Regions from separate parts of the Micromonospora sp. DT227 genome, predicted to be linked through region 1. Evidence: riboswitches for the same ligand, from Rfam matches in the RefSeq annotation. Region 1 holds a riboswitch; each other region holds the start of a gene.

Region 1 (9,468 bases):
CCTGACCCGGCGATGAGCACCGGCAGGTCTGGGCCTGACCCGGCGACGAGCACCGGGGAGCAGCAGCGCGGTTTTCCTCGGCGGGACGCCGAGGGACGCATCCTGACGCTCGGTGACCTGCTCGGCGTGACGCTCGCCGGCCTGGTCATCGGCGTGCTGGCGTTGCTGCTCTTCGAGTGGGCGTTCGCCGCCCTCGGCGCCGGCGGGTTCGGGGGGACCAACGGCTGGCTGGCGGTGATCCTGCCGCTCTGGCTGTTCTGGGACGACTTCCGGGCCTGGGAGTTCGGTGCCGCCCGGGTGCTGGCGGCGCTGGTCGGGCTCGGGGTCGGCGTGCTGGCCGGGTTGCTGGCGGCCGGGCTGGCCGCGGGGCTGCCGGCGCTGTTCACCGGCGCGCTGGCCGCGGCGGTTTTCACCGTGGTCTACGCGGTGATCTGGTTTCATGGCGTGCACTGGCTGGCCCGGCGGACGGGCTGAGGTGGCGGAGAGAGTGGGAATGCGGGCATGAGCGCGGCGGTCAAGTACACGCTGGGCCGGATCGGGCTGTTCGTCGCGGTGCTGGCGGCCCTCTGGTTCGTCGAGATGAACATGTTCCTGCGGCTGATGCTGGCGTTGGTCTTCTCCGCCACGCTGTCGTTCTTCCTGCTGAAGGGGTGGCGGGACGAGATGGCCGGGGAGATGGCCGACGCGGCGGAGCGCCGCCGCGCCGAGAAGGACCGGCTGCGCTCCGCCCTGGCCGGCGACGACCAGCCCACCGACGCACCGGGCGAGCCCCGAGGCTGAGTGGTGAGAAGGGGCCCCTTCTCGACGCCAGGCGTTAAGAAGGGGCCCCTCCTTCCAGCTCACCAGTTGGTGGAGCCTGGGACGGTGGGCCAGGGGCGGTTCAGCGGCTTGATCAGGTACGCGATGCCGCCGGAGCCGGAGGCGACGGTGCCGTTGGCCCGGTAGCGCTTGGTGCGCTGCCAGATCTGCTCGAACTGCTCGCGCTTGTAGACGTTGCGCACCGCCTCGTTCGAGGACGACGCCGGGTCGTTGACGATCACGTCGCCGTCGGCGGTGAAGCCGACGATCACGAACAGGTGCCCGGAGGTGCCGTAGTTCGCCCCGTCCAGCTCCTCGGCCAGGAACGACTGCGACGTGACCACCGGGATGCCGGCCTTGATGAACCGTTCCGCCTCGTCCAGCGAGTGCAGGCGGGTGACGCGCGCCTCCAGGCCGGGGAAGCCGGCGGCGTACGCGGTGTTGAACGGCCAGTTGCCGGCGCCGTCGTACTCGTGGTCGTAGGTCATCCGGGCGGCGTGGTCGACGGTCGGGTCGGCGTAGGCGGGGTCGACCCAGGCGGTGTCCTCGGCCGAGGGCTTGCGTCCCCAGTACTCGACCACCATCTCGGTGGAGGTGGGCGAGCACCACGCCTCGCCGCCGCCGTCGTACTCCGGGTACTCGCCGATGTGGACGTTCTGCGAGTAGCGGGGCACGGCCAGCTCGGTGCCCCAGGCGATGCCGCCCCGGCTCGGCGTGACGGTGAACCGGTCCGGCACCTTCGAGGCCATCGCGCCGACCATCCGGACCTGCGGCGCGGCGGCCTGTCCGGGCGCGCGGTAGAGCGTCAGCCGGAGCTGGTACGAGCGCAGCAGCACCCCGGCCGAGGCGTCGTCGACGGCGAACGTGTCGGTCCAGATGCTCGACCAGGGGTCACCCTGACCGTCCAGCGTGGCCCGCTTGATGTCCTGGTCGCCGGAGGCCCAGCGGCCCATCACGTACCACGGGGTCTGGGCCCCGGTGTTGTAGGTGCCGTGCAGCTCGACCTGGATCCAGGTGCCGGCGGGGGTGCTGGCGTTCCAGGACGCGACGAGCTCGGTGGCGTCGAACCCGATCCGCCGCTCGGGTGAGGTCCAGGTGGCGTACTCCCAGGTGCGGGTGGCGCCGGTGTGTTCGTCGGTGAAGTCGGTGGTGCCGGCGGGCCGGGCGATGGTGAGCGCCGGCTGGCGGCCGGGCACGGCGCGGGTGCCCTGGTGCGTGCCGGTACGCCAGTCGGGGTAGCGGGAGAACTCCTGGAAGGTGATCTGTTCGTCGTGGGTGACGCCCGGCCGGGGGCCGTTGGCCTGGGCGGGTGCGGTGGTGCCGAGCAGGGTGAGCGCGGTCAGGCCGGCGAGGGCGACCGTGCGCAGGGGTCTTCCGAACATGGCAGCTCCACGGGGAAACGGCATCGTTGCCGTTCACTGTCGTCCTTGGCGGGAAGTTTCGCCAGATGTTCAGCCATGGAAAATCATTGCCGACGTGAGGATCAGGTCGGGATGGTTCATGACAACGACGGATGTTGATATGACCATGTGACTGCTGGTGGAGTGTGCGGACAACGGGATCTCCCCGTACCCCGAGGAGGTTGTCCATGGCCCTCCGCACGTCCCCGCTGCGCCGCCGGCTCGCGTTCGTCGCCGCCGTCGGCCTGATCCTGGTCACCGCCGCCGCCGGGCCGGCCGCCGCCCGCCCCGACCCGGACCGGGCCGGCGAGTCGGCCGCCGTCGCCTACCGGGTGCTCGGCCCACGCACCGTCGCCGACCGCACCGCGGTCGCCCGCACCGGCGCCGCCATCGACTACTCCGAACACGGCGTGCTGCACGTCACGGCCACCACCGCCGAGGCGAACGCGATCACCCGGCTCGGCTTCCGGCTGGAGAAGGACGTCGCCCCGGCGCCGGCCGGCGGCGCGACCGCGTACGCGTTCCCGCCCGCCGACTCGAACTACCACGACTACGCCGAGCTGACCGCGGTGGTGAACCAGGTGGTCGCCGACCACCCGAGCATCGCCCGCAAGCTCAGCATCGGCACGTCCTACCAGGGCCGGGACCTGATGGCCGTGAAGATCTCCGACAACGTCGGCACCGACGAGAGCGAACCGGAGATCCTGTTCAACGCCCAGCAGCACGCCCGCGAGCACCTGACCGTCGAGATGGCGATCTACCTGCTCAACCTGTTCACCGACAACTACGGCACCGACTCCCGGATCACAGGCATCGTGAACTCCCGGGAGATCTGGATCGTGCCCACCGTCAACCCGGACGGCAGCGAGTACGACATCGCCACCGGCTCCTACCGCTCCTGGCGGAAGAACCGGCAGCCCAACAGCGGCTCCACGTACGTCGGCACCGACCTGAACCGCAACTGGAGCTACCAGTGGGGCTGCTGCGGCGGCTCGTCCGGCACGAAGTCGTCGGACACCTACCGCGGCCCGTCCGCCTTCTCCGCCCCGGAGACCGCCGCGCTGCGCAACTTCGTCAACAGCCGGGTCGTCGGCGGGGTGCAGCAGATCAAGGCGAACATCGACTTCCACACCTATTCCCAGCTGGTGCTCTGGCCGTACGGCTACACGTACAGCAACACCGCCACCGGGATGACCGCCGACCAGTACAACACGTTCGCCACCATCGGCCAGCAGATGGCGGCCAGCAACGGCTACACCCCGGAGCAGTCCAGCGACCTCTACATCGCGGACGGCACCAGCATCGACTGGATGTGGGGCGCCCACAAGATCTGGGCGTACACGTTCGAGATGTACCCCGGCTCGGCCTCCGGCGGCGGCTTCTACCCGCCCGACGAGGTGATCCCGGCGCAGACCTCGCGCAACCGGGACGCCGTGCTGACGCTCTCCGAGTACGCCGACTGCCCGTACCGGGCGATCGGCAAGCAAAGCCAGTACTGCTGACCTCACCCGGCGGCGGGGACCCCGGCTCCACCCCCACCGGGGTCCCCGCCCACCCCGCCCGTCCGGGTGATCTCCGCTGGTCGTGCGCTACGGTGTCACCGACCGTGCCACAGCGAAGCCGGTGCGAAACCGGCGCTGTCCCGCAACTGTGATGCCCCGTACGGTCGGCGTCGGCCTCCCGCCGGCGCCGACGGACGTGGGACGAGCCAGGTCGCCTGCGGCCCGGTCGCGACACGCGCCTTCGAGGAAGGGCGCCTCGCGGACGGGGCCCTTCCAGCCTGTCGGCGAAGCACCACGCTCCTCGACCGACAGGAGGACCTGTGACCCGACGTACCCCTCGGCTCTTCGCCACCGCGCTCGCGGCCGGCGTGCTGCTGCTCGGCGGCTGTGCCGAGAAGACCTCGACCGACGCCCCCGCCCCCGGCGCGTCCGGCGGCTCGTTCCCCGCCAGCGTGGGCAACCTGACGCTGGAGAAGCGCCCCGAGAAGATCGTCTCGCTGTCGCCGACCTCGACCGAGATGCTCTTCGCCATCGGCGCCGGCAAGCAGGTCGCCGCCGTCGACGACCAGTCGAACTACCCGGCGGACGCGCCGAAGACCGACCTCTCCGGCTACCAGCCGAACGCCGAGGCGATCGCCGCGAAGAGCCCCGACCTGGTGGTGATCACCAATGACACCAACAAGATCGCCAGCCAGCTCGTCGCGCTGAAGATCCCGGTCCTGCTCACCCCGGCCGCGACCACGCTCGACGACACGTACCGGCAGCTCACCGACCTGGGCAAGCTCACCGGCCACCCGGCCGAGGCGGACGCCGTGGTGCGGAAGATGAAGGACGACATCACCGCGCTCACCAAGGACCTGCCCAAGCGCGCCGAGAAGCTGACCTACTACCACGAGCTGGGCCCGGAGCTGTACACCGCGACCAGCAAGACGTTCATCGGCACCATCTACGCGCTCGCCGGGCTGGAGAACATCGCCGACCCGGCCGACGCCGGCGGCAAGAGCGGCGGCTACCCGCAGCTCTCCCAGGAGGTCATCGTCAAGGCGAACCCCGACTTCGTCTTCCTGGCCGACACCAAGTGCTGCCAGCAGAGCGCCGACACGGTCAAGGCGCGCAGCGGGTGGGCCGGCCTCACCGCGGTCAAGAACAACCAGGTCGTGGCGCTTGACGACGACATCGCCTCGCGTTGGGGCCCGCGCGTCGTCGACCTGCTGAAGGCGATCGTCGACGCCACCGCCAAGGTTCCGGCCTGACCGTGGCCGTACGACCGGCGGACCCCGTGCCGGCCGGGACGCCCGACGCGTCCCGGCCGGCCGGCCGGCTGCCGCGCCCCCGCCGGGGCGCGGCACACGCCGACGCTCCGGCCCGGCCGGCCGGGCTGCGCACCCGCTGGCTGCTCGCCGGCCTGGTGGCGGTGCTCGTCGCGCTGGTGGCCGGCGTCTCGTTCGGCCCGGTCAGCCTGCCGCCCGCCAGCGTCGCGGCGGAACTGCTCAACCTGCTGCCCGGCGTGCACCTGGACAGCGGCCTCACCGAGCAGGAGGTCGCCATCGTCACCGAGCTGCGCCTGCCCCGGGTCGTGCTCGGTCTGCTCGTCGGCGCGCTGCTCGCCCTGGCCGGCGGCTGCTACCAGGGCGTCTTCCGCAACCCGCTGGCCGACCCGTACCTGCTCGGCGTGGCCGCCGGGGCCGGGCTCGCGGTCACCGCGGCGATCGTGCTCGGCGCCGGGGCCGGCGGGGCGCTCACCGGCCTGCCGGTCACCGTCCCGCTCGCCGCGTTCGTCGGCTCGCTCGGCGCGGTGGCGATGACGTACCTGCTCGGTGCCGCCGGCGGCCGGGACCGCTCCCCGGCCACACTGATCCTGGCCGGGGTGGCCGTGTCGGCGTTCCTCGCCGCCGGGCAGACCTACCTGCTGCAAGCGCACTCGGACAGCCTCCAGCAGGTGTACTCCTGGCTGCTCGGGCGGCTCTCCACCGCTGGCTGGCACGACGTGCTGCTGGTCCTGCCGTACTTCCTGCTCACCGCCGTGGTGGTGCTGGCGCACCGGCGGGAGCTGGACGTGCTCGCCCTCGGCGACGACGAGGCCACCAGCCTCGGGCTGCACCCGCAGCGGTCCCGCTACCTGCTGATCGCCGCCGCCTCGCTGGGCACCGCCGCCGCGGTCTCCGCCTCCGGCCTGATCGGCTTCGTCGGCATCATCGTGCCGCACACCGTCCGGCTGCTCGCCGGCTCCAGCCATCGGGTGATCCTGCCGCTGTCGATGCTCTTCGGCGGCGCGTTCCTGGCGCTGACCGACGTGGTCGCGCGGACCGCCGCGGCACCCGCCGAGATCCCCATCGGCGTGGTGACCGCGCTGCTCGGCGGCCCGTTCTTCGTCCTGATCCTGCGCACCGCCCGCGGGGTGCGCGCGTGAGCGCGAGGAGTGAGCCGGGTCTGCGAGCCCCGCAGTCGCACGCCCCGGGGACCAGCGTGAGCGCGAGGAGTGAGCCGGGTTTGCGAGCCCCGCAGTCGCACGCCGGGAGGCCAGCGTGACCGCCGCGGTCGAGGTCCGGGACCTGCGGGTCGAGTTGGGCGGCAGTCCGGTCCTGGCCGGCGTCGACCTGACCGTCGCGGTGGGCGAGTGGGTCACCGTCATCGGCCCCAACGGCGCCGGCAAGTCGACGCTGCTGCGCGCCGTCGGCGGCCTGCTGCCCGCGCCGGACGCCGTCTCCCTCTTCGGTACGCCGATCCGCGCGCTGCGCCGCCGCGACCGGGCCCGGGTGGTGGCCACCGTGGCGCAGTCACCGGCGGTGCCGGCCGGCATGGCGGTCGTCGACTACGTGTTGCTCGGGCGCACGCCCCACATGCCGCCGCTGGGTCGGGAGTCCGCCGCCGACCTGGCCGCCGTGCGCCAGGTGCTGGACCGGCTCGACCTGGCCGGGTTCGGCAGCCGCGAGCTGGCCACGCTCTCCGGCGGCGAGCGGCAGCGGGTCTTCCTGGCCCGGGCGTTGGCCCAGGGCGCCACCCTGCTGCTGCTCGACGAGCCGACCAGCGCGTTGGACATCGGGCACCAGCAGGAGGTGCTGGAACTGGTCGACCAGCTCCGCCGCGAGCACGACCTGACCGTGCTCGCCACCATGCACGACCTCTCCATCGCCGGCGAGTACGCCGACCGTCTGGTGCTGCTCGCCGAGGGCCGGGTGGCCGCCGCCGGCCCACCCGCCGAGGTGCTCACCGAGGACCTGCTCGCCCGCCACTACCGCGCCCACGTCCGGGTCATCCCCGGCGACCACGGCCCCCTGGTGGTCCCCGTCCGCCCCCACTGACCCGCCCCACTCTCCCCACCCCGCCCCTGCTGATTCACGGAAAGCGTGGCTATTCGCGGCCGAATAGCCACGCTTTCCGTGAAACTGTGCGGGCGCGGCGCGGCGCGGCGCGGATTGGCGTGGTGCGGCGCGGCGTGGTGCGGGTCAGCGGAGGGTGGAGATGGAGAAGAGCGCGCCGTGGGGGTCGCGGAGGGCGGCGGAGCGACCGGCCGGGTTGTCCCGGGGCGGGACGAGGATGGTGCCGCCCAGTTCGGCGGCGCGGGCCGCGGTGGCGTCGGTGTCCTCCACCCCGAAGTAGACCGTCCAGTACGCCGGCAGGTCGGCGGGGAGCGGCTCGGCCGCCGGCAGCATGCCGGCGACGATGCGGGCACCGCAGCGCCATCCGATGTAGGGGGCCGGCCCGGTCGACCGTTCCTCGGGATGCCAGCCGAAGACCAGCGCGTAGAACTCCCGGGCTCCCTCCGGATCGGGGGTGACCAGCTCGTTCCAGCACATCGCGCCGGGCGCGTTGAACAACTCCGCGCCGCGCATCGCCATCGGCTGCCAGACGCTGAACACCGCGCCGGCCGGGTCGGCGAGCACCGCCATCCGGCCCTGCGCGGCGACGTCGAACGGGGCGACGACCACCTGCCCGCCGGCCGCCGCGACCCGGGTGGCGACCAGGTCGGCGTCGTCCGTGGCCACGTACGTCGACCAGACCGGCACCTGGTCCGGGGTGGCCGGCGGGCCGACCCCGGCGACGGCCTTGCCGTCCTTGAGGAAGACGGTGTAGCCGCCGGCGTCCGGCACGGTGGAGATCCGCCCGGTCCAACCGAACAGTTGCGGGTAGAACCGTCTCGCGTCGTCCAGTCCGGGGGTGGCCAGGTCGGTCCAGCAGGGTGTGCCGGGCTCGACGCCGTTCACGGGGGACCCCTTCCGCCGGGGGCGGTCCCGCTGGCCCGCCCTGCCGGCATCGTGGCACCACCGGACCGGCCGCCGGGCCGGAACCGGACAAAACGTCAGCGGAAGCGGCGCCCCTCGTCCCGCCGGTACGCCCAGCCGGCGACCGCGGCCAGCGCCACCACCCAGACCACCAGCATCACCAGCGCCCGGGGGTCGGGCCGCCAGTCGGTGACCGCCGCCCACATCAACTCCACCGCGCCCCGGGTCGGCAGGTAGGGGGCGACCGCCCGGACGAAACCGGGGGCCTGGTCCGGCGCGGAGAGCAGGCCACCGCCGAACGCCAGCGGGAAGAAGAGCACCTGCGCCACCACGATCGCCGCCTTGCTCGGCAACGAGTAGCCGATCGCGAGGCCGAGCAGCGTGAACGGCACCGAGATCACGGCGACCGCGGCGAGCCCGATCAGGAACTGCGCCACGGTGACCCGCGCCGCGGTGGCCACCGCCGCGATCACCACCACCGGCACCATCGACAGGTAGGTCAGCACCAGGCCGGCCAGGATCCGCCCGGCCAGGCGCGGCGTCGGCCCGGCCGGCAGGGTCCGGGTGTACGGGTTCCAGGGCTGGTCGCGGTCCTCGGCGACGCCCACGCCGTACTGGAAGATGTTGGCGCTCATGGTCGCGAACGTGACCATGGCGGCGGTGGCGTAGGTGGCGCCGGTGGGGTCGTCGCCGGCGAACGGCACCACGAAGAAGAGCATCGCGGCGGCGGGGAAGAACGCGCTGCCCACCACCGCCACCGGGATCCGGATGATCTCCAGGAGCTGGTAGCGGGCGTGGACCAGGGCGAGCGGCACGGCGGTCTCCTAGGCGGGGGTGGGCGCGGGCCGGGCGTCGGCCGTGATGGCGAGGAACGCCTCCTCCAGCGAGGTGGGGCGGACCTCCAGGTCGCGGAACGCCACGCCGGCGGTGACCAGGTCGCGGACGAGCTGGTCGGCGTCGGTGGTGAGCAGGTGGACCCGCCCGTCGACGCGTTCGGTGGCGACCACCCCGGGCAGCGCCGGCAGGTCGTCGGCGACCAGGCTGACCCGGCGTACGCCGACGATGCCCCGGATCGCCGCCACCGAGTCGTCGGCGAGCACCCGCCCGTGGCCGATCACCACCACCCGCTGGGCGAGCGCCTCCACCTCCTCCAGGTAGTGGCTGCTCAGCAGCACCGTGCCGCCGTCGGCGTGGAAGCCGCGGATCGCGTCCCAGAGCGCGTGCCGCGCTTCCACGTCGAGCCCGGTGGTGGGCTCGTCCAGCACCACCAGCCGGGGCCGGCCGACGAACGCCAGCGCCACGGCCAGCCGCCGGCGTTGCCCGCCGGAGAGGCCACCGGTCTGCCGCCGCGCCTGGTCGGCGAGGCCGAACCGGTCGAGCAGCTCACCCCGGGGCACCGGGTCGGGGAAGTGCGCGGAGACGAAGTCGACCACCTCGCCGACCCGCAGCGTGCCGGGCAGGCCGGTCTCCTGCGGGGTCACCCCGAGCTGTCGCCGGCTCGCCGGGTCGCGCGGGTCACCGCCGAGCAGCTCGACCCGGCCGGCG
Region 2 (9,468 bases), on a different contig from region 1:
AGCTGCCGCCGGACGAGGCGCTGCGCGAGCCCGCCGGCCTCGCGTTGGAGCGGCTGATCGCGGCCACCCAGGTCCGCTTCCCGGTCGTCGCGGACCTGGCCCGGGGCGTGGTGTTCGCCTGGTTCGCCCAGCCGCTGCTGCGTCGCAACCGGGCCCGGGTGTACGCGCGGGTCCGGTCGCACCTGCGTCACCTCGACCGTCAGCCGGACGCGCCGGACCGCGACGAGCGGGTCGCCGAGATGGTACGCAGCACCGAGCCGCTGGTCCGGCTGCTCGGTCAGCGGCTGGTCCGGGACAACCTGGACAACGCGACCATGCTGGAGGTGCTGACCCGCCGCTACTACGGCAACAAGGCGCTCACCGGCGTCCGCACCCGGACGGCCGGGGGTTGCGTGTTCGTGGTGGCCGACCGTGCCGAGTCGAGCGTGGTGTCGGCCGCGGTGCGGTTCGACGCGCTCGGCGACGCGCTGCGCGGGCTGGCCGAGGTCGCCGCGGACTGCGCGGCCGTCGACGCGGACGTCTACCTGGCCTGGGAGAACCAGCCCGAGGAGTTCGACGCCACCGCCGCCGCGCTGCTCGACGTGATCAACGCGCATCCGCTGCCGGACCGGGTGCGCCGGCTCACCACCACGGTGGCCGGGCGCGGCGGCGCGGTGATGCACCACCACTTCACGTTCCGTCCGGACGGGACCGCGATGGTCGAGGAGCGGCTGATCCGGGGCCTGCACCCGTACATCGCGCAGCGGATGCAGTTGGAGCGGCTGCACCGGTTCGACCTGACCCGGCTGCCGTCGCTGGACGAGGAGGTCTACCTCTTCCAGGCGGTCGCCCAGGAGAACCCGACGGACCAGCGGCTCGTCGCGTTCGCCCAGGTCCGGGACCTGACCGAGCTGCGCGAGCAGGACGGCCGGCTGGTGGCGCTGCCGACCACCGAGGACGCGGTCACCGCCTGCATCGACTCGATCCGCCGGGCGCAGTCCCGGCGACCGTCGAAGGTCCGGTTCCCGACCAACCGGATCGTCATCTACGTCTGGCCGCCGAGCGAGCTGACCCGCGAGGAGATGGAGCGGATCGCGGCCCGGGTGCGCCCGACCACGGTCGGCGCGGACCTGGAGGAGATCCTGTTCATCGGGCGGCAGCGGGACCGCCGGACCGGGGAGCTGACCAAGGTCGGCGTGCGGATCGCGTTCGACGTCACCGGGCAGGCCCGGCTCTTCGTCGGGGAGCCGCCGACCGAGCCGGTCGAGCCGCTCGACGACTACCGGCTGAAGGTGCTGCGGGCGGCCAGCCGCAACACGGTCTACCCGTACGAGCTGACCGGGCTGCTCGGCGAGTTCACCGAGCACGACCTGGACGCCGAGCACACGCTGGTGCCGGTGGACCGGCCGAAGGGGCGCAACACCGCCGCGATCGTGGCCGGCGTGGTCCGTACGCCGACGCCACGGCACCCGGACGGGGTGACGCGGGTGGTGCTGCTGGGCGACCCGACCAAGTCGCTCGGCGCGCTCTCCGAGCCGGAGTGCCGGCGGGTGATCGCCGCGCTGGACCTGGCGCAGCGGATGGGCGTGCCGCTGGAGTGGTACGCGCTCTCCGCCGGCGCCCGGATCTCGATGACCTCGGGCACCGAGAACATGGACTGGGTGGCCGCCGCGCTCAAGCGGATCGTCGAGTTCACCCAGGACGGCGGCGAGATCAACATCGTGGTGGCGGGCATCACCGTCGGCGCCCAGCCGTACTGGAACGCCGAGGCGACGATGCTCATGCACACCAAGGGTGTGCTGGTGATGACGCCGGACTCGGCGATGGTGCTGACCGGCAAGCAGTCGCTTGACTTCTCCGGTGGCGTGTCCGCCGAGGACAACTTCGGCATCGGCGGCTACGACCGGGTGATGGGCCCGAACGGCCAGGCGCAGTACTGGGCGCCGAACCTGCCGGCCGCGCACGAGGTGCTGATGGCGCACTACGACCACACGTACGTGGCGCCGGGTGAGGACGCGCCGCGTCGGGCCACCACCACCGACCCGGTGGACCGGGACGTGTCGACGTTCCCGCACACGGTGGCCGGCAGCGACTTCACCACGGTCGGGGAGATCTTCTCCGCCACCGCGAACCCGGACCGGAAGAAGCCGTTCGACATCCGTACCGTGATGCGGGCCCTCGCGGACCAGGACCACCCGGTGCTGGAGCGGTGGGCGGGCATGGCCGACGCGGAGACCGCGGTGGTGCAGGACGTGCACCTCGGCGGCATCCCGGTCTGCCTGCTCGGCATCGAGTCCCGGTCGGTGCCCCGGCACGGCTTCCCACCCACCGACGGCCCGGACACCTACACCGCCGGCACGCTGTTCCCCCGGTCGTCGAAGAAGGCCGCGCGGGCGATCAACGCGGCCAGCGGCAACCGGCCCCTCGTCGTGCTGGCCAACCTGTCCGGCTTCGACGGCTCGCCGGAGTCGATGCGCAAGCTGCAACTGGAGTACGGCGCGGAGATCGGCCGGGCGATCGTGAACTTCCGCGGCCCGATCGTGTTCTGCGTGATCTCGCGCTACCACGGCGGCGCGTTCGTGGTGTTCTCCAAGGCGCTCAACCCGGCCATGACGGTGCTGGCGATCGAGGGCTCGTTCGCCTCGGTGCTCGGTGGCGCGCCGGCCGCCGCCGTGGTCTTCGCCGGCGAGGTCGCCGCGCGCACCGCCGCCGATCCCCGGGTACGCGAGTTGGAGCGCCGGGTCGGGGCCGCCACCGGCACCGAGCGCGCGACGCTCACCGGGGAGCTGGACGAGCTGCGGTCGTCGGTGCGGGCCGAGAAGCTGGGCGAGGTGGCCACCGAGTTCGACCGGGTGCACAGCATCCAGCGTGCCGTCGAGGTCGGTTCGGTGGACGCGGTGATCCGCGCCGCCGAGCTGCGGCCCCGGATCATCGAGGCGATCGAGGCGCGTCTGGGCTGACCCCAGGACGCGTCGACGGCGGCGGACGGGCTTCGGGCCCGTCCGCCGCTTCGCGTGTGGCGGTGCTTGACCGGGCCGAACCGGCCGTGATGTGCTCACCACGTCAGCTTGATGGAAACGGTTGTCGTTTCCGGAAGTGGAGGAGACATGTCGCTCACCGTTCCGCCCGCCCTGCTCCGCGCCGCCGAGGCCGGTCCCGTGTCCGAGGAGGCGTTCGTCGCCTGCGTCCGCGACTCCCTGCCGTACGCCTGGGAGACCGTCAGCCGGGTGGTCGCCGACCTGGCGACGTCCGACGCCGACTTCACCGACAACGTCGTGCCGCCGCCGGGCGAGACCGAGCGCGGGCAACTGCTGCGCGCGCTCGCCAGCGACGCGATCCGCGCCGGCCTGGAGCGTCACTTCGGGGTGCGGCTGGCGTTCCAGAACTGTCACCGGGTGGCCGCGTTCCGGCCGTCCGCCGCCGGCTCCGAGGCGTACCGCCGGTTCACCTCCAGCCGGGGCCAACTGCTGAACCAGTCCCCGACGCTGCGCAACTGCTGAGCCACGCGCCACGCGGCGGGCCGGCGTGCCCCGCCGGCCCGCCGCCGGCCCGGTGGGGTCGGCGCCGGGTCAGCCGTGGCCGCGCACCAGCGGCAGGAACACCTCGTCCACGATCTCGACAAGCACCTCGTCGGGGACCGAGGGGATGCCGCGCATCGCGTACTCGGCGCGGAGCAGCATCATCGGCGCCGTCGCCACCCGGGGCCGGGCGGCCGCCGCCGGCGCCTCGCCCCGGGCCGCGGCCCGTTCCAGCATCCCGAGCCACGCGCGGTCCATGGTGTCCGCCCCGGACCGCTCCCGCATCAGGGTGAGCAGCTCCGGGTCGTCGGCCGCGGCGGCGAGCAGGCCACGCAGGATCGTCCCGTGCGGCGAGGACCACGTCTCGTTGGCCCGCCGGAGCATCTCGAGCGCGTCGCCGCGCAACGTTCCGGTGTCCGGGTTCGGCATGGCGGCGTCGGACAGGTGGCGGTACGCCGCGATGCCCAGCGCCGCCCGGTGCGGCCACCGGCGGTAGATGGCGTTCTTGTTGGTGCCGGCGCGGGCGGCGACCCGGTCCATCGTCATCCCCGAGTATCCGGATTCGCGCAGTTCCGCCGCGGCGGCGTGCAGGATCGCCCGTTCCAGTTCCTCGCCCCGGCGCCTCGTGCCCATGGCTTGCAGGGTACTCGACGTACCCTGTAGGGTACGCGGCGTACCTTACCGAACGGGGAGGAACGCGAGATGCGCGTCTTCGGCATGAACTACGACACCGGCTTCGTGAGCGCCGGGTCCACCACCCACGAACCCTTCGACCCGGAGACCGTACGGCGCGACCTGCGGGTCATCCGCGACGAGCTGCACTGCGACGCGGTGCGGATCACCGGCGGCGTCCAGGACCGGCTGGAGCTGACCGCGCGCCTGGCGGCCGAGACGGGGCTGGAGGTGTGGTACTGCCCGTTCACCAACGGCCTGGACCGCGCCGGGCTCATGGCGTTCCTGCTCGACGGCGCCGAACGGGCCGAGCGGCTGCGACGCGAGGGCGCCACGGTCGTCTACCTCACCGGCTCCGAGATCTCCATGTTCACCGAGGGCTTCCTGCCCGGCCGCGACCTGACCGAGCGCCTGGCGCTGTTCACCGATCCGATGCGGATGCGGGAGGCGGTCCCGGTCGCGCGGGCCGCGGTGCGCGACTTCTTCGCCGACGCGCTTCCCGCGGTGCGCGAGCGGTTCGGTGGCCCGGTCGGATACGCCTCGATCCCCCTCGAAGGCGTCGACTGGACCCCGTTCGACATCATCGCCAGCGACGCCGGCTACCGCGACGCCACGAACGCGGCGGCGTTTCCGCAGAGCCTCGCGGCGGCGGTGGGCCAGGGCAAGCCGTACGCCGCCACGGAGTTCGGCTGCTGCACGTATCGGGGCGCCGCCGACGTCGCGGGCGCGACGGAACCGGTGACCTACGACGAGCACGGCCGGGCGGCGAAGCTCACCGCGACGCTGGAGCGCGACGAGGAGGGCCAGGCCCGCTACCTCGTCGACCTGCTGCGCGACTACGAGGCGGGCGGGGTGGAGGCGGCGTTCGTCTACACGTTCGCGAACCGGCACCTGCCCACCACCGAGGACCCGGAGCACGACTACGACCTGGCGGCCCGGGGCATCGTGCGCGTGCTGCCGGACGGCTCGTGGACACCCAAGGCCGCCTTCCACGCCCTCGCCGAGTACGGCCACGCCCGCGCGTCGAGCCGGTCGGCCGGCTAGGCGTCCGGCCCGCCGCCGTCCCGACGGCGGGGCCCCGCCGCCGGGACGGAACTGGCACTGTGGACGGATGACGGACATCGACGCCCGCCGGCCCCATCCCTTCTACCAGGACGCCGACGGCGTCAACCGGCCGCCCGGCCCGCACAAGCACCCCGACTACGCCCGGTTCGCGGCCGGCTCTCCGGTGGTGCCCATCGTCCGCCGGGTCGGCGGCGAACCGGTTCCGGCGCTGCTGATCTGCCGGTACGCCGACGTGCGCGAGGTGCTGCGCCGGCAGGACGTCTTCTCCCGGGCCGCCGCCGCGTACGCCGACGAGGTCGACGTGTCCGGCACCATGCTCGGCATGGACGGGGCCGAGCACGCCCGGGTGCGCGGCACCGTGAAGGACGCGTTCACCCGGCCGGCCGTCGACGGGCTGCGCGACGCGGTCCGCACCGCGGCCGAGGAGCGGCTCAGCGCGATGGTGGGCCGGGGCGCTCCGGCGGACCTGGTCCGCGACTTCGCCGTCCCGTTCGCGCTGGACGTGATCTGCGACCTGCTCGGCCTGCCGGCCGACGACCGGATGCGGTTCCGCCGGTGGGGCGACATGTTCCTCGGCGCCGGCGACCTGAGCCGCGAGGAGGCGGCCCGGTCCGCCGAGGAGATGGGCGGCTACCTGTGGGAGCAGCTCGAACAGCGACGCGACCGACCCGGCGACGACCTGCTCGGCCGGATCGCGACCGCCGCCGCCGACCAGCCGGTGGACGTCCAGATCAAGCTGCCGATCTCACTCGTGGTGGGTGGCTGGGAGACCACGGCCAGCTCGATCGCCACGTTCGTCCACGTGCTCCAGACCGAGCCGTACGGGCCGGCCGGCACCGGATGGGCGTACCTTCTCGCGCACCCCGAGCGGCTGGACGGCGCGGTCGCCGAACTGGAGCGGCTGCACTCCACCGCGAACGGCGACGAGATGCCGCGGCGGGTGATGGCGGACGTGACGCTGCCCAGCGGCGCCCGACTGGCGGCGGGCGACATCGTGGTCCCCTCGCACGACGCCGCCAACCGCGACCCGGCGGTGTTCCCGGACCCGGAACGGATGGACTTCGACCGCGCGCCCACGCCGCACCTGTCCTTCGGCCACGGCGCGCACTACTGCATCGGGGCCCACCTGGGCGCGCTGGAGGTCCGCACCGCACTCGGCCTGCTGCTGCGGGAGCTGCCCGGCCTGCGCCTCGCGGTGCCGCCGGACGAGGTGCCGTGGAAGCCGGGCCACGCCATCCTCGGCCCGGTCGCGCTGCCGGTCACCTGGTAGGCGCGGCACCCGGCCGTGGACCGGGCACGCGCTTGCATCTATACACTCGGTATATATACTGAGTGAATAAGCTGCCGAGGAGGATCACTGATGACCGAGACATCCGTCCCCGAACACGGCATGACCCGCCGCACCCTGGTCCGGGCCGCGTTGGCGGTGGGAGCCGGCGCGTCGATCGGCGTCGCCGGCCGCACGACGGCGGCCACGGCCCAACCGGGGCCGGCCCGGCTCACACTGCCCACACCGACCGGACCCCACCCGGTCGGCACCGTTGCGCTGCACCTGGTCGACCGGTCACAACCGGACCCCCTCGCCGGGCCGGGACGGTATCGGGAGCTGATGGTCAACGTCTGGTATCCGGCCCGGGACGTGTGGCGGCACCCCCGCGCCGAGTGGATGACCGCCGCGTCGCTACGTGCGCTACTGGAGTCCACCGGGTTCGATCCCGACGCGGTGCGGGCGCCGCTGACCGCCGGCCACGAGGGCGCGCCGGTGCGACGCGCCGCCCGTCGGCTGCCGGTGGTGGTCTACTCGCACGGCGCGGGCAGCCATCGATCGGACACCACCATCGTGGTCCAGGAACTCGCCAGCCACGGATACGCGGTGGTCACGGTGGACCACACGTACGACGGGCCCAGCGAGTTCCCGGACGGCCGGGTGACCGTCCGGGAGGACGACTACGACGCGACGCCCTGGACCTACACCCGCGACGTGCGGTTCGTGCTGGACCAGATCGCCGTCCTCGCCGCCGGCGGCAACCCGGACGTCGACCGTCGGCCGCTCCCGACCGGGCTGTGCACGGCGCTGGACCCGCACCGGATCGGCATGTTCGGTTGGTCGAAGGGGGGGACCGCGACCGCGCTCACCATGGGCACCGACCAGCGGGTACGCGCCGGGCTGAGCTTCGACGGCCCGATGCTGTCCCAGCCGCGGCCCACCGACCTGGACCGGCCGTTCATGCTGATGACGGCGGAGTACACCCGCGTCACGGAGCCCGCCGTCGCCGAGTTCTGGTCGCACCTGCACGGCTGGCGGCTCAACGTCCAGGCTGCCGGCGCGCTCCACCAGTCGTACGGCGACAACCAGTGGCTGGTGCCGCAACTGGCCCGGGTGATCGGGATGAGCGACGAGGAGCTCACCGGCTGGATCGGCACCCTCGACCCCGCCCGCGCGGTACGCATCCAACAGGCGTACCCGTTGGCCTTCTTCGACAGGCACCTGCGGCACCGGGGTCACCTGCTGCGCGGCCCGAGCCGCTCCTTCCCCGAGGTGTCGTTCGTGGCCTGAGCCGATCGGCGGGCGGCGGTGTCAAGCGGGGCCCCCTCCTCTACCGGAGGCGTTAACAAGGGGCCCCGCCTTCACCTCCCATCTGGTGTTGCCTACCGGCCATCACCGCCATATATGGTGTCCCCGCAGCTGGTTCGGCCGCGCCTGACAGGCGCGGCCGAGGCAAGAGGGAACCCGGTGGAAGTCCGGGACTGCCCCGCAGCGGTGAGTGGGAACGACCGCCGTCATCAGCACTGGGCCACCGGCCTGGGAAGCGACGGCCAGTAGGCGACCTTCGTGTCACGCCCGCGAGTCCGAAGACCTGCCAGCGCGCCGTGCGCTGCCGCGCGCGGCGGTCGAAGGTCGCGCGGGACGACCGACGCCAGCAACCGGGCCGGCCTGCGTGCCGTGCCCGTTGGCGTTCTCCCGCCGGCCGAGACCATCGGTGACAGCGAGGGAGAGGTCATGACGGTCGTGCAGGAGAGTCAGCGGTCCGGTGCCACCGGGCCGGAGCAGCGCCGGCTGGCGATGCGGGTCCGCAAGCGGGACGGCGACACCGAGCCGGTCGACGTCAACCGGATCGTCCGGGCGGTCGAGCGCTGGGTCGCCGACCTGGACGAGGTCGATCCGCTGCGGGTCGCCACCCGGACCATCAGCGGGCTCTACGACGGGGCGAGCACCGCGGAGCTGGACCGGTTGTCGATCCAGACCGCGGCGGAGCTGATCGGCGAGGAGCCGCAATATTCCCGGTTGGCGGCCCGGCTGCTGGCCGCGTACGTGGACGAGGAGGTCCGTGGGCAACAGGTGACGCGCTTCAGCGAGTCGATCGGGTACGCGCACGGGCTGGGGCTGATCGGTGACGACACCGCCGCGTTCGTGGCCCGCCACGCCGACGAGCTGGACGACGCCGTGGACCCGGCCGGTGACCTGCGGTTCGAGTACTTCGGACTGCGTACGGTGGCGGACCGTTACCTGCTGCGGCACCCGGAGTCGCGGCTGGTGGTGGAGACGCCGCAGTACTGGCTGCTGCGGGTGGCCTGCGGGCTGTCGCACGCCCCGGCCGAGGCGGTCGGTCTCTACCGGCTGATGTCCAGCCTGGCCTACCTGCCCAGCTCCCCCACGCTGTTCAACTCGGGCACCCGGCACACCCAGATGTCGTCGTGCTTCCTGGTGGACTCGCCCCGCGACGAGCTGGACTCCATCTACGAGCGTTACCACCAGGTGGCGAAGCTGTCGAAGTTCTCCGGCGGCATCGGCATCTCCTGGTCCCGGGTGCGCGGCCGGGGCGCGCTGATCCGGGGCACGAACGGGCGGTCGAACGGCATCGTGCCGTTCCTCAAGACGCTCGACGCCGGGGTGGCGGCGGTGAACCAGGGCGGCCGGCGCAAGGGCGCGGCCTGCGTCTACCTGGAGCCGTGGCACCCGGACGTGGAGGAGTTCCTGGAGCTGCGGGACAACACCGGCGAGGAGTCCCGGCGCACCCACAACCTCAACCTGGCCAACTGGATCCCGGACGAGTTCATGCGCCGGGTCGAGGCGGACGAGGACTGGTCGCTGATCGACCCGTCCGACGCGCCGGAGCTGCCCGACCTGTACGGCGAGGCGTTCGACGCCGCGTACCGGGCGGCCGAGAAGAAGGCGGTCCGCACGGTCCGGGCCCGTGACCTGTACGGGCGGATGATGCGCACGCTCGCGCAG
Region 3 (9,468 bases), on a different contig from region 1:
GGCGAGCCGGTGGGCCTGGGTCAGGTGCGGGTACTGCTCGGCGTACACCCCGGGGTCCTCGACGAAACCGCGGGCGAACGACCCGAGCGCGGACCCGGCCACGAAGTAGCGCATCAGCGCGCCGATGTGGGTGGCGCGCGAGGGCGGCCAGCCGGCCGCGACCAGTCCGCCGTAGACGGCGTCGGCCATGGCCAGCGCCGCCGGCCGCCGCCCCGGACCGCGGGCCAGATACGGCACGATGTTCGGGTGCGCGGCCAGCGCCGCCCGGTAGGAGTGCCCCCAGCGGCGCAGCGCCTCGCGCCAGTCGATCTTCCCGAAGAAGGAGACGTCGACCTGCGCGGTGACGCTGTCGGCCACCGCGTCGAGGATCTCGTCCTTGGTGGCGAAGTGGTTGTACAGCGAGGGCCCGCGCACCCCGAGGTCGGCCGCGAGCCGGCGGGTGGAGAACCCCTCCAGGCCGTCCACGTCGATCAGTGCCGCGGCGGCCTCGACGATCCGCTGCCGGCTGAGCAGCGCCTGCCTCGGCCGGGGCATCCGTGCCTCCCTCGTTCGCTCGTGGGTTCGCCGCAACTCTGCCACAACGGGGTCTGGACGGAATTAAACTTGCAGCGCTAGTTTATGCCTCATGGACCTTCAGCTCTCCCCGGAGCAGACGGCCGTCCGGCGACTGGCCGCCGAGTTCGTCGACCGGGAGGTGGCCCCGTACGCGGCGTCCTGGGACCGGCGCGAGTCGGTCGACCCTGAGATCGTGGGAAAGCTCGGCCGGCTGGGCTTCCTCGGGCTGACCATTCCCGAGGAGAACGGCGGGTCCGGCGGCGACCACCTCTCCTACTGCCTGGTGCTAGAGGAGCTCGGCCGGGGCGACTCCGCTGTCCGGGGCATCGTCTCGGTGTCGCTCGGGCTGGTCGCCAAGGCCATCGCCGCGCACGGATCCGCCGCGCAGCGGGCCGAGTGGCTGCCCCGGCTCTGCGCCGGCACCGCGCTCGGCTGCTTCGCCCTGACCGAACCGGACAGCGGCTCGGACGCGGCCGCGCTGACCACCCGGGCGACCCGCGACGGCGGCGACTGGCTGATCACCGGCGCGAAGACGTTCATCACCAACGGCACGTTGGCCGATGTGGTCCTGCTCTTCGCCCGCACCGGCGGGCCCGGACACCGGGGCATCACCGCGTTCCTGGTGCCCACCAACGTCGCCGGGCTCACCCGGAACGAGATCCACGGCAAGCTCGGGCTGCGCGGGCAGGCAACCGGTGAGCTGCGCTTCGACGCCGTCCGGGTGCCCGACTCGGCGCGCCTCGGCCCGGCCGGCGGCGGGTTCCGGCTGGCCCTGGCCACCCTGGCCAAGGGCCGGATGTCGGTGGCCGCCGGCTGCGTCGGCATCGCCCAGGGCTGCCTCGACGCGGCGGTCGGCTACGCCGGGCAGCGCACCCAGTTCGGCAAGCAGATCGCCGGGCACCAGCTGGTGCAGCAGTTGCTCGCCGCCATCGCCGTGGACACCGCCGCCGCCCGGCTGCTGGTGTGGCGGGTGGCCGACCTCGTCGACCGGGGCGAGCCGTTCGCCACCGAGGCCTCGATGGCCAAGCTCTTCGCCAGCGAGGCCTCGGTCCGGGCGGCCAACAACGCCGTCCAGGTCTTCGGCGGGTACGGCTACATCGACGAGTACCCGGTCGGCAAGTACCTGCGCGACGCCCGGGTCGCCACCCTCTACGAGGGCACCAGCCAGATCCAGCAGCTGCTCATCGGGCGCACGCTCACCGGCGTCAACGCCTTCTAGCAAAGGGGAGAACCCGTGACCAGATTCGCCGACCGGGTGGCCGTCGTCACCGGTGCCGGGCAGGGCATCGGCGCGGCGACCGCGCACCGGCTGGCCGCCGAGGGCGCCGCCGTCGCCGTGGTCGACCTCGACGAGGAGCACAGCCGGGCGGTCGCCGACGAGATCACCGCGGCCGGCGGCCGGGCCGTCGGCATCGGCTGCGACGTGACCGACCCCGCGGCGGTCACCGCGATGACCGACCGGGTGGTGCAGGCGTACGGCGGGCTGCACGTGCTGGTGAACAACGCCGGCATCACCCGCGACGACCTGCTGTTCAAGATGCCCCTGCCACATTGGGAGGCGGTGCTGACCACCAACCTGACCAGCATGTTCCTCTGCTGCCAGGCCGCCCAACAGCACATGGTCGCGGCCCGCTACGGCCGGATCGTCAACCTCAGCAGCCGCTCCGCCCTCGGCAACCGGGGCCAGGTCAACTATGCGGCGGCCAAGGCCGGGGTGCAGGGCCTGACGGCCACCCTCGCCATCGAGCTCGGCCCGTACAACGTCACGGTCAACGCCGTCGCCCCGGGCTACGTGGCCACCGCGATGACCGCCGCCACCGCCCAGCGGGTCGGCAGCAGCCCCGAGGAGCATCAGCGGATGGTCGCCGAGCACACCCCGCTGCGCCGGGTCGCCCAGCCGACCGAGATCGCTTCGGTGATCGCCTTCCTGTCCAGCGACGACGCGTCGTACGTCAGCGGCCAGACCCTGTACGTCAATGGCGGCGCGCGCTGAGGCGCGCCGGCGGACCAGCACCCGGAGGAAACATGGACTTCGCGCTTTCCGACACCGAGCGGGCGATCCGCGACACCGCCCGCGACTTCATCACCAGGGAGGTCATGCCGCTGGAGCAGGAACTGCTGCGGCGGGAACGGGCGCACCGGCCCGGGCTGGAGCACAGCGAGCTGCGCGAGCTCCAGCTCAAGGCGCGCAAGTTCGGGTTCTGGGGGCTGGCCACCCCGGAGGAGTACGGCGGCATGGACCTGCCGGCCGTCACCCAGTCCCTGATCTGGACCGAACTCGGCCGCTCGTTCGTGCCGTTCCGGTTCGGCGGTGAGGCCGACAACATCCTGTTCCACGCCAACGACGAGCAGAAGCGCGAGTACCTGGTCCCGACCATCGAGGGGCAGCGGCGCAGCTGCTTCGCGATCACCGAGCCCGGCGCCGGCTCCGACGCGGCCAACATCAAGCTCAGCGCCCGCCGCGACGGCGACGACTGGATCCTCAACGGCGAGAAGACCTTCATCACCGGCGGTCACGATGCCGACTTCGCCATCGTGATCGCGGTGACCGACCGGGAGAAGGGCGCCCGCCACGGCGGCGCCACCGCGTTCCTGGTGGACCGGTCGATGGGCTGGCGCTCGGAGTTCATCCAGACGATGGGCGACGGTGGCCCCGCCTCGCTGGTCTTCGACGACGTCCGGGTGCCCGGGCGCAACATCCTCGGCGAGCCCGGGCAGGGCTTCAGCCTCGGCATGGAGTGGATCGGCAAGGGCCGCTACACCATCCCGTCGCACGCCGTCGGCATCGCCGAGCGGGCGTTGTCGATGGCCATCGACTACGCCAACACCCGGGAGACCTTCGGCGCGAAGATCGGCACCAACCAGGCCATCCAGTGGATGATCGCCGACTCGGAGACCGAGCTGGAGGCGGCCCGCTGGCTCATCCTGCGCGCCGCCTGGACCGTCGACCAGGGCATGGACCCGCGGCACGCCTCCTCGATGGCGAAGCTTTACGGCGCGGGCATGGTCAATCGGGTGGTCGACCGCGTCCTGCAGATCCACGGCGGCATGGGCTACACCCGCGAGCTGCCGATCGAGCGCTGGTACCGGCAGGTCCGGCTGTACCGGATCTTCGAGGGCACCGACGAGATGCAGCGACTGATCATCTCCCGCGACCTGCTGCGCGGCTACACGAAGCTGGGAGGGCACCTGGCATGAGGGTCTTCGCGTCCATCGAGGAGTTGGCCGAGGCGACCGGCGAGACCCTGGGACCCGGCCCCTGGTTCCGGATCGACCAGCAACGGGTCGACCGGTTCGCCGACGCCACCGACGACCGCCAGTGGATCCACATCGACCCGCGACGGGCCGCGGCCGGCCCGTTCGGCGGCACCATCGCGCACGGGTACCTCACGTTGTCCCTGCTGCCGGCGCTGGCCGGTGGCCTGTACCGGGTCGAGGGAGTGGCCATGGGGGTCAACTACGGCCTCAACCGGGTGCGCTTCCCGGCCCCGCTCCGGGTCGGCAGCGCGGTCCGCGCCACCGCGACCCTGGCCGAGGTGTCACCGGTGGACGGCGGCGTGCAGGTGGTCACCGCGGTCACCGTGGAGAGCGACGCCGGCGGCAAGCCGGTCTGCGTCGCCGAGACGGTCAGCCGCCTGGTGCGGGGCGTGGCCCGATGACCGCGCTGTCACTGGCGGGTTCGCCTGCAGCCGTTCACGGTCGACCGGGTCGGGATTCGTGTACGAGAGCCGCGCCCTGCCGCTAACCGCGGCTCAGCGACGCGAAGGCGGCTGCCTGTTCGCCTCGTTGATCTCGTACAGTGGCCGCCGGCTTCGGCTATCGCCGTACGAAGGCGGGTCTGAGCATCGATGAACCAGGTCATGTACTCGGGCCAGTCGTCTCCGTTGCCGATGTCACCCTTGCGGTATTCCGCCATGCGGCAACCCTTCCTCGCCTGTAGCGGTTCGTACGACAGGGTGTTTCCGAAAGTCGGCTCCAGCTTGGCGCGGGCGGCGGCGAAACGCGCGTCGTTGACCGCGGGATCGGGGTCCTGAAAGAAGATCTCGCTCGACAGGCCGGATCTGCACGTGTACGACATGCCATTCGCGTCCGCGCGCGAGGCGAGCCATTCCGGCGTCCATTCCTGGTCGGCAGCCCAGAGATTTGGGTCCGTCGCAGACCTGACCGGTGCCGGCGATGAAGGGCAGCCGGGCGTCGAGGTCAGGTGATGGCCAGCAGCACGGCTTGGCCGTCTGCGGCTGCGGCACGGTAGAACCGGCGCAGGTCGGTGTAGTGCGCATGCGCGGATGCGGGCGCGTGCCGGCCCGGCGTGAGCCCTCGTCGACGCGCAGCGGGCCTTCGGCTCGGCGGGCGGCGGTCCCGCCCGGTGGGCGCCACGGTATTGACAGACAGAGTCCCGACCGCCGAGGCTGTATCCAGCGATATCTGTCAATGAATACGGGGCATGATGCGACGCAGGATCTTCGCGCTGGCCACCGCCGCCGCGGTCGTCGTCGGCGGGGCCATGACGATGGTGCTGCCGCCGGCGTACGCCGCGACGGCGTGCACGGTGGACTACACCATCACCCGAGAGTGGTCCAACGGCTTCTGGGCCGAGCTCACCGTCACCAACCTGGGCTCTCCCGTCACCGACTGGTGGCTGCGGTTCCGTCAGGTCAGCGGCCAAACGATCACCATGGGCCTCGACCGGCTGCCGGACGGATACACGCTCGGCAGCGGCGAGCTGTACCCGATGACCATGCTCCGCCCACCGGCGGGGTCCACGCTGCCGACCGGCGCCTCGGTGACGGTGCGCTTCGGCGGCAACTACCGGGACGCGGAGCCCGAGCCGACCGACTGGGTCCTGAGCGGCCAGTCGTGCAACGTGGACGTCGGCAGCCCGACCGGTTCGTCGCAGCCGACGGCTTCGGCGAGCCCGCAGCCCAGCCCGCAGCCGGGCGGCCCGTCGGTGTCGCTCACCTCGCCCCTGCCCAACGACTTCTTCGCCGCGCGGGGCGTCATCCCGATCCGTGCGGAGGCCACGGCGGCGGCTGGCCGGCGGATCGAGCGGGTCGAGTTCCGGGAGCGCGGCACGTTGCTCGCCGTGGACACCACCGCGCCGTACGCGTTCGACTGGCGCGGCGCGTCGCCGAACAGCGGCACCCGCGTCACCGCCACCGCCTACGACAGCGACGGCGCCCAGGCCGCCGCCGAGGTCCGCGGCATCCGGGTGCTCCCGCCGCCGGCACCCGGTGCCGCACCCGCGCTGAAGGCGATCGGCAACCGCATCCGCACGGTCACCACCGACCCGAGGCCGTACCGGCCACGCGGAATCATCCGGTCGGCCGCGCCCGGCGAGTGCGCGTGGGGACCGATCCGCTGGGACGGCCCGGTCGACGACGCGTCCGTGGGCGCGCTGCGGGCCCGCGGCGTCGACGCGGTGCGGGTCGTGCTGAGCGACGCCTGCTTCGTCTACACCGGCAGCCCCACCGACAGACAGAACCGCGTCGGCTACGTCGACGAGGTGGCCCGGTACGTCGACCGGCTCGTCCGGGCCGGCATCACACCCATCGTGTCGCTGCGCCAGAGCGACTTTCTCGCCACGCGCTCCTTCTGGAGCGCGGCGGCGGAGGTGTTCGGCGCCGACAACGCGGTGGTCTTCGACATCTCGCCCTACGACTTCCCGGCGGCCGGTGGCACCGGTCCCGCGGTGGCCTGGACCTGCTGGCGCGACGGCGGCGTCGCGTGCGCGGGCACCAGCCTGCCGAGTTTCGGTGTGCAGGAGCAGATCCGCCTGCTTCGCGTGCAGGGCTCGTTCAACCTGGTCCTCGCCGCCGGGATCGACGGCGGCAACGACCTGCGCCGGTGGCTGGAATACCGCCCGGCCGACCCGGACGGCCGCAACGTGGCCGCCGCCTGGCGCGTCGACGACCGCTCGGCCTGCGCCACGCCGGCCTGCTGGCAGTCCACCCTGCTCCCGGTCGCCGCCCAGGTACCGCTGGTCGCCACCGACGTCAGCGCCGGCTCGGCGGCGCCGACGTTCGTGCTGCGGACGGTCACCTGGCTCGACCAGCACGGCATCGGCCACCTGCGCCGGTGACCGGTGGAGAGATAAGCCTGAGGTTCCCCGGTTGGCCGGAACCATGGTGGCATTCGTCAACCTGGGCGCAGCCCGGGCCTGTCGCGACGAAGAGGTGGGCTCCTTCGCGGCCGGCCAGTCCGGTGACCGTGTGGCGGACAGGGGTGGACCTGGCCATGGAGTCGACCGCCGGGTGCCGGCGATGACGGAGTACGAGCGTCCGACAATCATCGCCGTCCTCGACGGCGCGCTCATTCGAGCCGGCCCTGGCACGCCGATCGGCGCAGTGGTCTCGGCACTCCCGCATGGGTGGCGGGCCGCAGGGTCGGTTTCGGACAGTGGGGTATTGTGCCGAGCGGCACGAACTGTTGCGAGGTGCCCCACCCGGTGGTGGGGAGAATCGGGAAGCCGGTGTGACTCCGGCACGGGCCCGCCGCGGTAACCAGGGAGCTGCCGCCCACGCGCACGTGTGCGCAGTCACTGGCCGAACCGGCTGGGAAGGCGGGCGGACCGGTGTTGATCTGGGAGTCCGAAGACCGGCCTCGCGTCATCGGCCCCACCGGGTGGGGCATGAGCGCAGCGGGAGCCTGCCCATGATCAGCGACATCTACGACGTGATCCACCGTCGCCGCGACGTCCGTGGCCAGTTCAGTGGCGAGCCCCTCGCCCCTGGCGTACTCGACCGTGTCCTTGCGGCGGCGCACGCCGCACCCAGTGTCGGGCTGTCCCAGCCCTGGGACTTCATCGTGATCCGTGACCGGGGCCTGCGCGAAGCGTTCCATCGGCATGTCCGTGCCGAGCGCGACACGTTCGCCGCCACCCTCGGCGTCCAGGACGCTCGACGATTCTCCGGCATCAAGATCGACGGCATCCTGGAGTCGACACTGTCGATCGTGGTGACCTACGACCCCGACCGTGGCGGCCCAGCGGTCCTGGGTCGCCACGCCATCTCCGACACCGGCCTGTATTCGACCTGTCTGGCCATCCAGAACCTCTGGCTGGCCGCCACCGCCGAAGACCTCGGCCTCGGCTGGGTGTCGTTCTATCGCGAGCAGTTCCTCCAGCGGTTGCTCGCCATCCCGGCCGGCATCCGACCCGTCGCCTGGCTCTGCCTCGGCCCCGTCACCCACCTCGAAGCGGTGCCCGATCTCGAACGACACGGCTGGCGCCACCGGCGCCCCCTGTCCGCGGCGATCCACCACGACCGCTGGAACCCCGCGTCCGCCACGAGGTGACGTCTCTGCCGCATGGGTAGGGGCAGCGCCGGACTGCCCCTACCCGCGCTACCTGATCGCTCTCGGTCAGCGGCGTGTTCGGGGCTGTGCGATCGAGACGGCCCGGGCGCCGGCGGAGCGCCGGTCCGGAGGGTCGTGACCCCGGCGGGGCGGCTGGGGGACTGATCGGCCGGTCTCGATGGTCCGGGCGACGGTTGCCCGTGGTGGAGTGGCGTTGACCGCAGGTCGTGAGGTGTGGCAGCATTCGCGGCCTGACGGCAGTGAAGGAAGCCGGTGCGATTCCGGCGCGGTCCCGCCACTGTCACCGGGGAGTGATCCCCCCTTGCGAGCCACGACCGTGCGTGCGCGGTTGGAAGGCCGGGGGTGAGCGTTGATCCGGGAGCCAGGATACTTCGGCCGTCGGACGTACCCCAGGGCGTGGACACCCGAGGAGGACCCGATGACGCACGGCATCTCTTTCATCGACGAACATCGTCATGATCCGCACGGTGGACGCTCCGCCGCACCCGTTGCCTGCCATGCCGCCGGTCGTGCCGGCGCACCCGGGACCGTGGACCCCCTCGGCCGGGGCGCGTGCCGCCAGCGTTGACCGCTCCCCGACCCGCGTCTCGGTGAGTCGCGCCGCGGGTCGCCGCACCCGCTGACGCCGCTCCCATCCCACTTCGCCCCGGTCGCCTCCGCGCGACCCCGGGTGTCACTCTCCGGAGTTTCTCGTGCGCATCCTGTTGCTGTCCACCGCCGACACCGACCTGCTGGCCGCCCGCGCCAGCGACGCCGACTACCGGCTCGCCAACCCCGCGCGGGTCGCCGCCGACGCGGTGCCCGCGCTCGTCGACGGCGTCGACCTCGCCGTCGTACGCCTGCTCGGCGGCCGGCAGACCTGGCCGGACGGGCTGGCCGCCGTGCTGGCCAGCGGCGTCCCCACGGTGGTGCTCGGCGGTGAGGCGCTGCCCGACGCGGAGCTGATGGCGGTCTCCACCGTGCCGTCCGGTGTGGTCACCCAGGCGCTCGCGTACCTGGTCGAGGGCGGCCCGGCGAACCTGAGCCGGCTGGCCCGGTTCCTGTCCGACCGGGTGCTGCTCACCGGCGAGGGCTTCGACCCGCCCGCGCCCACCCCGGCCTACGGCGTGCACGGCGATCCGGAGATCGTCCCCGGCCGGCCCACCGTGGGGATCGTCTTCTACCGGGCGCACGCGCTGGCCGGCAACACCGGCTTCGTCGACGTGCTCGCCGACGCGGTACGGGCCGCCGGCGGGAACCCGCTGCCGATCTTCTGCGGCTCGTTGCGGGGGTTGACCGCCGGCGCCGGTCCGCTCGGTCTCTTCGGCCGGTGCGACGCGCTGCTGGTCACCGTGCTCGCCGCCGGCGGAGCGGTGGCCGCTGACGCCTCCGGCGGCGGCGACGAGGACGCCTGGGACGTCGGCGCCCTCGCGGCGCTGGACGTGCCGGTGATCCAGGCCCTCTGCCTCACCAGCACCCGCGAGCAGTGGGCCGGCAGCGACGCCGGACTGTCCCCGCTGGACGCCGCCATGCAGGTCGCCATCCCCGAGTTCGACGGCCGGATCATCACCGTGCCGTTCTCGTTCAAGCGGATCGACGCCGACGGGCTCTCGGTCTACG

The links. A riboswitch is a leader RNA that binds a small molecule or an ion and turns the genes downstream of it on or off. The one in region 1 is predicted to bind cobalamin.
Region 2: linked by a shared signal. The riboswitch ahead of ACLQ2W_RS13610 (ribonucleoside-diphosphate reductase subunit alpha) and the one ahead of ACLQ2W_RS03790 (ABC transporter substrate-binding protein) in region 1 are both predicted to bind cobalamin.
Region 3: linked by a shared signal. The riboswitch ahead of bluB (5,6-dimethylbenzimidazole synthase) and the one ahead of ACLQ2W_RS03790 (ABC transporter substrate-binding protein) in region 1 are both predicted to bind cobalamin.

Annotation. Positions count from the first base shown of each region.
Region 1 covers NZ_JBNCLA010000001.1:763,318-772,785, forward strand. The annotation lists gene mqnE (aminofutalosine synthase MqnE) at 1-5, shown strand, start outside; gene ACLQ2W_RS03770 (hypothetical protein) at 13-474, shown strand; gene ACLQ2W_RS03775 (DUF4229 domain-containing protein) at 502-780, shown strand; gene ACLQ2W_RS03780 (C39 family peptidase) at 840-2,180, opposite strand; partial or broken gene ACLQ2W_RS03785 (M14 family metallopeptidase) at 2,387-3,697, shown strand; cobalamin riboswitch at 3,768-3,937, shown strand; gene ACLQ2W_RS03790 (ABC transporter substrate-binding protein) at 4,021-4,953, shown strand; gene ACLQ2W_RS03795 (FecCD family ABC transporter permease) at 5,022-6,110, shown strand; gene ACLQ2W_RS03800 (ABC transporter ATP-binding protein) at 6,226-7,002, shown strand; gene ACLQ2W_RS03805 (VOC family protein) at 7,147-7,905, opposite strand; gene ACLQ2W_RS03810 (ABC transporter permease) at 8,001-8,738, opposite strand; gene ACLQ2W_RS03815 (ABC transporter ATP-binding protein) at 8,748-9,468, opposite strand, start outside.
Region 2 covers NZ_JBNCLA010000003.1:283,002-292,469, forward strand. The annotation lists gene ACLQ2W_RS13580 (carboxyl transferase domain-containing protein) at 1-2,939, shown strand, start outside; gene ACLQ2W_RS13585 (SCO5389 family protein) at 3,087-3,479, shown strand; gene ACLQ2W_RS13590 (TetR/AcrR family transcriptional regulator) at 3,549-4,130, opposite strand; gene ACLQ2W_RS13595 (hypothetical protein) at 4,200-5,213, shown strand; gene ACLQ2W_RS13600 (cytochrome P450) at 5,281-6,504, shown strand; gene ACLQ2W_RS13605 (alpha/beta hydrolase family protein) at 6,595-7,791, shown strand; cobalamin riboswitch at 7,905-8,114, shown strand; gene ACLQ2W_RS13610 (ribonucleoside-diphosphate reductase subunit alpha) at 8,236-9,468, shown strand, end outside.
Region 3 covers NZ_JBNCLA010000011.1:131,253-140,720, forward strand. The annotation lists gene ACLQ2W_RS29365 (TetR/AcrR family transcriptional regulator) at 1-534, opposite strand, end outside; gene ACLQ2W_RS29370 (acyl-CoA dehydrogenase family protein) at 626-1,774, shown strand; gene ACLQ2W_RS29375 (SDR family NAD(P)-dependent oxidoreductase) at 1,790-2,548, shown strand; gene ACLQ2W_RS29380 (acyl-CoA dehydrogenase family protein) at 2,581-3,753, shown strand; gene ACLQ2W_RS29385 (MaoC family dehydratase) at 3,750-4,214, shown strand; gene ACLQ2W_RS29390 (DUF4268 domain-containing protein) at 4,223-4,633, opposite strand; gene ACLQ2W_RS29395 (Ig-like domain-containing protein) at 5,000-6,634, shown strand; cobalamin riboswitch at 6,970-7,172, shown strand; gene bluB (5,6-dimethylbenzimidazole synthase) at 7,207-7,848, shown strand; cobalamin riboswitch at 8,112-8,241, shown strand; gene cobN (cobaltochelatase subunit CobN) at 8,562-9,468, shown strand, end outside.